2 regions of the Allobosea sp. P2_B12 genome follow, and region 1 is predicted to be linked to the other one. Evidence: predicted binding sites of a transcription regulator. Region 1 holds the regulator's gene; the other holds the start of a gene.
What was found. The regulator LexA, encoded in region 1, represses DNA repair genes until DNA is damaged. The targets are predictions, from matches to a motif close to TGTTCNNNNTGTGTTCNG.
Positions count from the first base shown of each region.

Region 2: AC1DYU_RS13280 (helicase-related protein) is a predicted target of LexA. The motif match lies at 1,967-1,984, and genes of this name have one in related genera.

Region 1 covers NZ_JBFUDG010000001.1:738,666-743,081, forward strand. The annotation lists gene AC1DYU_RS03590 (ComEC/Rec2 family competence protein) at 1-1,545, shown strand, start outside; gene lexA (transcriptional repressor LexA) at 1,556-2,299, opposite strand; gene AC1DYU_RS03600 (molybdopterin molybdotransferase MoeA) at 2,412-3,623, opposite strand; gene moaC (cyclic pyranopterin monophosphate synthase MoaC) at 3,623-4,120, opposite strand; gene trpC (indole-3-glycerol phosphate synthase TrpC) at 4,117-4,416, opposite strand, start outside.
Region 2 covers NZ_JBFUDG010000004.1:322,591-327,006, reverse strand. The annotation lists gene AC1DYU_RS13280 (helicase-related protein) at 1-1,872, opposite strand, end outside; gene AC1DYU_RS13275 (alpha/beta fold hydrolase) at 2,211-3,098, opposite strand; gene AC1DYU_RS13270 (transglycosylase SLT domain-containing protein) at 3,239-3,847, opposite strand; gene AC1DYU_RS13265 (flagellar hook-length control protein FliK) at 3,795-4,416, opposite strand, start outside.

The sequences.
Region 1 (4,416 bases):
AGCGAGTTGATGCTGGCGGCGGGAATCGACCGTGCGCGCAACGCCCTGACCCGTCGCATCGCCGAGATCGGCGGCGGCCAGGCCGGCGCCATGGCGGCCGCTCTCGTCACCGGCAAGCGCGGCCTGATCACCGAGACCACCAATACCGATCTGCGCGCGGCCGGCATCTACCACATCGTTTCGATCTCGGGCCTGCATATGGTGCTGGCCGCTGGCACGATCTTCTGGCTGGTGCGGGCGCTGCTCGCTTTGTCGCAGACGCTGGCGCTGCGATGGCCGGTCAAGAAGTTCGCCGCCGTCGCGGCCATGATCGGCGCGATCGGCTACTGCGTCTTTTCGGGCGCCGAGGTCGCGACGGTGCGCTCGCTGATCATGACGCTCGTCATGCTCGGCGCGATCCTGGTCGACCGTCCGGCGCTGAGCATGCGCAATCTCGCGCTGGCGGCGATGATCGTGCTGCTGCGCGAACCCGAGGCCCTGCTGGGGCCGAGCTTCCAGATGTCCTTCGGCGCGGTCGCGGCGCTCATCGCCTTCGCCGAGCGCTGGGAGAACCGCGGCCGCCCTCAGCCGCCCTCTGTCCTGCCCTGGCCAATCCGGCCGCTCTGGATCGCGGCGACCGGCATCGTGATCACGACGCTGCTGGCGACGGCCGCGACCGCGCCCTTCGGCGCCTATCACTTCCAGACCTTCAATCCCTTCGGCCTGCTCGGCAACGCGCTGGCGCTGCCTTTCGTGTCTCTCTGCGTCATGCCGGCGGCGGTCTTCGGCGTGCTGGCCTATCCCTTCGGGCTCGATGCACCGGCCTGGTGGCTGATGGGCTTTGCCTCGGACGTCGTGCTGAAGCTGGCGCATTGGGTCGCGACCATCGACCATTCGACGCTCGTCATCGCTGCCTTCGGTCCGGCGGCGCTCGCCTGCTTCGCCGCATCGCTGCTCTGGATCACGCTCTGGACGACGAAGCTGCGCCTGCTCGCCATCCTGCCGCTGATTGGAGGCGTCGCCGTCGCCGCGAAGCCCGAGCGGCCCGACATCCTGATCGAGCGCGACGGCTCCGGCATCGCCGTGCGCGGCAAGGACGACCGGTTGATCCTGGCCGGCAAGCCGAGCCGCTTCGTCCTGCAGCAATGGCTCACCGCCGATGGCGACGGCCGCAACCCCGATGACTTCGCCTTGCGCCAGGGCGCGGCCTGCGATGCGCTCGGCTGCGTGATCGCGACGAAGGATGGTCGCAGCATCGCCTATGCCCGCGACCGGCTCGCTATCATCGAGGATTGCCGGCGCGCCGACCTCGTCGTCACACCAATCCCCTGGACCGCGCCCTGCGCCGCGAAACTCGTCGACCGCACGGCCTTGAACCGTGATGGCGCGACCGCGCTGGTGCGCCGGCTCGGCGGCTGGCGCAGCCACGCTTCCGAGCAGGGCGGCGACCGCCCCTGGAGCCGCAAGGCCGAGACCCCGCCGTCAGCGCAGGCACGGCAGACCGCACCGGCAGCGCAAGCCGCAGCGCCGCCCGTGGACGACGCCGAGCCCGAGCGGCTTCCGTAAGGCCGCGGCTTCAGTAGCGCCGCATCAGATTGACCAGCCGGCCCTGGATCTTGACCCGGTCCGGGCCGAGCACGCGCGTTTCATAGGCCGGATTGGCGGCTTCGAGCGCGATCGAGGAGCCGCGCTTGCGCAGCCGCTTCAGCGTTGCTTCCTCGTCGTCGATCAGGGCGACGATGATGTCGCCGGTATTGGCGCTGTCCTGGCGCCGGATCACCACCGTGTCGCCGTCGAGGATGCCGGCATCGACCATGGAATCGCCGCGAACCTCGAGCGCGTAATGCTCGCCCGTGCCGAGCATGTCGGCCGGCAGGGCGACGCTATGGCTGCGGCTCTGGATCGCGGAGATCGGCGTGCCGGCCGCGATGCGACCCATCACCGGGATCGAGATGGTTCCCCGCGCATCCTCGGGCACGGTCTCGACCGGCCTGACCTTGCCGAGCCCGCCATCCCGGCCGAGCCCGCCATCCTTGCCGAGTCCGCCCTGGACGATCGACGGATTGAAACGGCCGCGTGCGGCTGGCTGGCCGCCGGCACCGACGCCCTCGGGCAGCTTGATGATCTCGAGCGCCCGGGCCCGGTTCGGCAGGCGGCGGATGAAGCCGCGCTCCTCCAGCGCCATGATCAGGCGGTGGATGCCGGATTTGGACTTCAGATCGAGCGCGTCCTTCATCTCGTCGAAGGAGGGCGGCACGCCGCTTTCGCGCAGGCGTTCCTGGATGAAGCGAAGCAGTTCGAACTGTTTGCGTGTCAGCATGGTCCCCGCCGGCGCGATGATGATTGAATCTGGGTTCGGATTCGAAACAAATCACGAACACCATACTCGTTCGTGTTGTGTTCTGCAAGCAAAACGCGCGCGGGACCAGCGTTCAGCGCAGCCTGATGATGCGGCAGGGATCGCCTTTTCTGGCGGGCGCTGCAAAGGCGGGGCGGATTGCCAGCGCCTGCGCGCGTGCCAGCAGGCCGAGCATCGAGGAATCCTGCCGGTCGAACGGCGTCGCTTCCCAGCCGGCTTCTGTCAAAGCGAGGTCGGAGCGCAGGTAATCCTCGCGCTCGTCATTGGCCGGCATGTCGCGGCCGAGGATGCCGGGTTCGCTGCGATCGCGCTCGGGATCGGGCATGCCCAGCAGCGCCTCGATCAGCGGCACGACGAAGAGATGGCCACAGACGATCGAGGAGACCGGGTTGCCGGGCAGGCCGACCGCGACCATCTCGCCGAGCCGGCCGGTCATCATCGGCTTGCCCGGGCGCATCGCGATCTTCCAGAAGCCGAGAGCCATGCCGCCCCGCGTCAGCGCCTCCTGCACGAGGTCGTGCGCGCCGACCGAGGCGCCGCCCAGCGTGATCAGCACATCGGCGCCGGCCGAGCGGGCGCGCTCGATCCGAGCGGCGAGATCGGGATAATTGTCGCGCGCGATGCCGAGATCGAGCGCGGTCGCGCCGGCCTGCTCGACCAGCGCAGCCAGCGAGAAGCTGTTCGAGGCGACGATCTGGTCGGGTCCGACGATTTCTCCGGGCGAGACGAGTTCGTCGCCGGTGGCGAGGATCGCGACCAGCGGCTTAGCGCGCACCGGCAGGGCCGGATGTCCTGCCGCGGCAGCGAGGCCCAACGCGGCGCTGTCGAGCCTGCGCCCTGCCTTGAGCAGCACGTCGCCCGTGGTGAAGTCGAGCCCGGCTGCTCGGATGAACTTGCCCTTGGCCGCGCCCTCCCGAATGCGGATCGTATCGGTGCCGACGCCGTCGGCATTCTCCTGGATCAGGATGGTATCGGCACCTTCAGGGATCGGCGCGCCGGTGAAGATGCGCACGGCCTCGCCGGCCGCAAGTGAGCCCGCAAAGGAGCGACCGGCAGCGGATTCGCCGATGACGCGCAAGGTACTGCCCAGCGCCAGATCGTCCGCCCGCACGGCATAGCCATCCATCGCCGAATTGGCGAAGGGCGGTTGCGTCCGCAGCGCGACAACGTCCGCGGCCAGCACGCGCCAGGCGCATTGCACCAGCGGCAGGGTCTCGGCCGGGGTCGCTGCCGGCACGCTGTCGAGCAGCGCCTTCAGCGCGACCGGGACCGGGGTCAGGGCCATCAGATGGTCTCCGCCTCGGCGCCGCCGGCCTCGAAGGTGCCGGACTTGCCGCCCGATTTGTGCAGGAGCCGGATGCCCTCGATCCGCATGGCCCGGTCGGCCGCCTTGACCATGTCGTAGACCGTCAGGCAGGCGACGCTGACGGCGGTCAGCGCCTCCATCTCGACGCCGGTCTGGCCCTTCATCCTGACCTCGGCGCGCACGCGCACGCCCGGCAGCGCCTCGTCCAGCTCCAGATCGACCGTAACCTTACTGATCAGCAGCGGGTGGCAGAGCGGGATCAGCTCATGCGTCTTCTTGGCGGCCATGATGCCGGCGAGCCGGGCGGTACCCAGCACGTCGCCCTTCTTGGCATCGCCGTCGCGCACGATCGCCAGAGTCTGCGGCTGCATCACGACGCAGCCTTCCGCGATGGCGGTCCGCGAGGTCTCCGCCTTTTCGCCGACATCGACCATATGGGCCTGTCCGCGCGCATCGAGATGGCTGAGCTGGCTCACGCTGCGCTGTCCTGCATCCCGGTGAGGAGTTCGCGCGTCGCAGCCGCGACATCGGCCTGCCGCATCAGGCTTTCGCCGACGAGAAAGGTGCCGACGCCGATCCGGTTCAGCCTGAGGATGTCTGCATGGCTAAAGATGCCGCTCTCGCTGACGACGATGCGGTCCACCGGCACGCGCGGCGCCAGCCTTTCGGTGACCGCAAGATCGACCTTGAAATCGCGCAGATCGCGGTTGTTGATGCCGAGCAACGGGCTCTTCAGGGCAAGCGCGCGGTCGAGCTCGGCTTCGTCATGGAC
Region 2 (4,416 bases), on a different contig from region 1:
CAGTTGCAGCGCACCGAGCAGGCGGGTGACGTGGTTCTTCAGCCAGAGCTGGAGCCTCGCTTCGACCTGTTCGCGGGCCTGGCCCGCGAGATGCTCCTCGACCAGCAGGCGCAGGCGCGGTTCGATCGCCTTCTCGCCGGCGATCAGGCGCGCCACCGGCTCGCCGATCCAGCGCAGCAGGCCGTCATGCGACAGGACGAAGGCATCGTCGCCGGCGAGCACGACGCGCGCGGCGCGCGCCTCGATCTCGCTGGCGAGCGCCTTCATCGCTGCCATGTTCAAGGCTTTCGCCTCCGGCCCGCCGGCTTTCGGGTCCGCGGTAAAGCGGAATCCCTGCAGCATTCCGACGTGCTGGCCCTCGACGAGCACGTCGCCCGTCGTGGTGACCTCAGCCTCCAACATCGTATTCTCCCGCAAACGGCGCATCAGCACGCTGGTGCGCCGGTCGACAAATCGGCTGGCCAGACGCTCGTGCAGAGCATCGGACAGCTTGTCCTCTACAAGACGCGCAACCCCCTGCCAATGCTCCGGATCGGGCAACCAGTCCGGACGGTTGGCGACGAAGGTCCAGGTCCGCACCTGCGAGATGCGCGCCGACAGCGTATCGATCTCGCCATCGGTGCGATCGAGCGCCGATAACTGGGCCCGATACCAGTCGATATCGAGCGTGCCATGGCGCATCAGCCGCAGATAAAGCGTCGTCGCGAGGTCGGCATGCTGCTGCGGCGCGATCTTGCGATAGTCGGGCAGGCCGCAGACTTCCCAGAGCCGCTCCACCGCCGGTCGGCCCTGCGCCAATGCCTTGACGTCCGGATCCCTGGCGAGAATCTCGAGCGTCGTCATGTCTTCGGCGATCAGCGCTCGCGTCAGGCCCTGTTCGGTGGGCTGCAGATTCAGGCTGTCGAGAAGCTGCGCGACGGAGCGGAAATCGAGATCGGTGTTGCGCCACTGGAGCTGCCGCACCGGCTCGAAACGGTGATTCTCGATCGCCTCGACGAGATCGGCCTCGAAGGGCGGGGAGCGTCCGCTGGTCCCAAATGTGCCGTCGCGCAGATGCCGCCCCGCGCGGCCGGCGATCTGGCCGAACTCGGCCGGGTTGAGTTTGCGGAACTGGTGGCCGTCATATTTTTTGTCGGCGGCAAAGGCGATGTGATCGACATCGAGATTGAGACCCATGCCGATCGCGTCGGTGGCGACGAGATAATCGACGTCGCCGGATTGATAGATCTCGACCTGAGCATTTCGCGTGCGCGGCGAGAGTGCGCCGAGCACCACGGCCGCGCCGCCCTTCTGGCGCCGGATCAATTCGGCGATGGCGTAGACCTCCTCGACCGAGAAGGCGACGATGGCCGTGCGAGGGGCCAGCCGCGTGATCTTGCGGTCGCCTGCGAACAAGAGCTGCGACAGGCGCGGCCGCGTCACGACATGGACGCCGGGAATGAGCTGCTCGATCACCGGCTTCATCGTGCCGGCGCCGATCAGCATGGTCTCGGCCCGGCCGCGCCGGTTGAGCAGCCGGTCGGTGAAGACATGGCCGCGGTCGAGATCGGCGGCGAGCTGGATCTCGTCGATGGCGACGAAATCGACGGCGAGATCGCGCGGCATCGCCTCGACCGTGCAGACCCAGAAGCGCGGCCGCGCCGGCTTGATCTTCTCCTCGCCGGTGACGAGCGCGACCGCGTCGACGCCGGCCTTCTCGACGACGCGGGCATAGACCTCGCGCGCCAGCAGGCGTAGCGGCAGGCCGATCATGCCGGTCGGGTGGGCGACCATCCGCTCGATCGCCAGATGCGTCTTGCCGGTGTTGGTCGGGCCGAGCACCGCAGTGACGCCTTGGGAGCGGACCGAGGGGGGCAGGGAGCGGAAAGGGATCAAGGCGCAGCCGATCTGACGTGTGCATTTCGCCCGGCCATGACGCCCATGAGGCGTTGCGTGATGGCGCGAGGCGTAACGGTGAACTAGGAAGCGGAACGAGTCCCGAACGAAGCAGGCCCGAATCGCTGACTCCGGCAGAATCGGGTTTCGTTCCCGGTAGGGCGTCGCGGCGGCGCGTCCCGGCACCAGGCTGTTGGGGGGAACACCGGCATCGCCCGTCCTTCTCTGCGCCTGGGATCGCCTGCCACCGGCCGCGTCCCCAGCCTCAGACTATCTAAGCGCTGTCGGCCGCGAAACGAGGGTCTTCGCTCTGCGATCGACGCGAGGCGTCACGATCAGCCGAAGAACGCCGCGAAAACCTCCGCCGCCTCGTCTGGCGCCTCGACATGGACGAAATGCCCGGCCGTCTCGCAGAAGCTGACCTGCGCATTGTCGAAATGCTCCGGCACGAAGGCGGCCCATTCCGATTTCAGGACGGGATCGTGGCGGCCCCAATGGACGCGCGTGCGCTGATGGATGCGGACCGACGGCGTCGGATGCCCGTCGATCGCTGCCAGCCGCGCGGCGTTCTGGCTGCGATACCAGTCGAAGCCGCCGCGCAGATTGCCGGGCTTCATGAAGTTGTCGATCCAGAGGTCGAGCGCCGGATCGAAGGCATCCTTGCGATGGCACCAATGCGACAGGAAATGCGAGAAATAGAGCGCGCAGGACTGCCGGCTCAGCCCGATCAGCGCTTCGGCCAGCGGCAACTGGTGGAAGGACTGGTACCAGATCTCGTTGACATGGCCGTCATGGACCCAGCGTTCGGCAATGCTCTGGGTCGGGCAGTTGAAGAACAGCAGCCGGTCGACGAGCTGCGGATGGCGCCGCGCCAGCGCCTGGGCGGCATAGGCGCCGACATCGTGGCCGACGACGCCGACCGCCTCCAGGCCGAGCGCTGCGATCAGCGAGGCCATGTCGTCGGCATGGCTGTTGGCGCCGACATCGGCGCGCGGTGCGGCCGACTTGGCGCTGTCGCCGAAGCCGCGCAAATCCGGTGCGATCAGGCGGAAATCCGGGTGCAGCCGGTTCATCAGCGGCAGCCAGGCCGCCCAGAATTCGGGCCAGCCATGCAGCAGCAGGACCGGCGTGCCGGATCCGACCTCGGCGACATGCAGCGTCGTGTCGCGTACCGCGATCTGGCGATGGCGCAGACCGGGCGGGGTGGCGAAGTCGCTGGACATGATGGCTCCCGACAGAATCTGGCGGAAAGCTAGCGCCTCTCCGCCCGATGCCGCAATCGCCAGCGGGCGCATGAGGGCGATGCAGCCGAGCTTCTCCACAGGGGCTGGCCTCGTCGCAGCATGCTGCGGCTCGTCTACGCCTATTCGTTGATGCTGCGGGGACGGTCCTGCGAGGCGGCATATTTCGCGCCGCAGAAGTTGCGCGCATTGTCGGTCCACTGGCCGAAGCCGGTCGCGACCATGTTGCGAATCACGGTGCAGACATAGCGCTGCTGAGCCGGATTGTTGTGCGGCCCGGCATGATAGCGCGCTACCGCCATGGTCCAGGTGTCGTGGCGCGCCTTCAGCCGCTTCAGGAACTTGGCCGAGTATTCGACGTTCAGCGCCGGATCGAACATGGCGTCGAGGCTGGGGAACTGGTCGCGGTGGTAATGATGGTTGATCTGCATGCAGCCGATGTCGATCAGCTTCTTGCCCTTGGCGCGCGAGGCCTCGAATTCGGCGACGGCGTCCTGCTTGGTCGCGCCGAAATAGGGGCGGCCCTGAATGTTGAGCGCATAGGGCTGCAGCGAATTGCGCCGCCCGCTTTCCGTCAGCCCGACCGAGTAGAGCACGCCGACGGGGATGTCATAGGCCTTGGAGATGCGGGTCATGTGCTCCTCGCATACGGTCTGCGCGGCGGCCGGCGTCGCCAGGCTAGAGATAGCGATAAGGATCGCGGCCAGGGCGGTTGCTCTCGCGCTGATCATGGGATTCCTCCGTGCTGGTTGTCGCGTCCTGCTGCCAGCCGCGACGCTGCGGCTCCTCGCGCTCGCCCTGGCGCGACTGGTCGAAGCCGCGCCCGTCGCGGGCGCCCGAGCGGTCGTCCGCCGTCCCGTCGCGGGGGGCTGCCTCCTGCCCGCCGGGCCGGGGGTCCGGCGCCGTGCCATCGACATGGACGGTCTCGACCGAGACCTGGTCGAGCGCATAGCCGCTCGCCTTGACGATCTCGCGCAGCGCCTCACGGTCATTGGCGAGCATCTGGGCGGTTTCGGCGCGGCTGGCTTCGAGCCGGATTTCCATGCCGCCCTGCGAGATCCGCAGCTTGACGACGATGCTGCCGAGTTCGACCGGGCTGAGCTGGATGTGAAGGATCTTCGTCGGCTCGGAGATGCCCGCCGGCCTGTCGGAGTGCAGGTCGGGCACGTCCTGCGCGCGTGCCAGGCTAAGTTCAGCCGCCGCCTGGCGGATCGGTTCGGCGACCTGCTGCAGCGGTGACAGGCGCATCACCGGTGGCAGATGGGTTTCCTGCCGAACCACGGTGATCGTCATCGGCTTC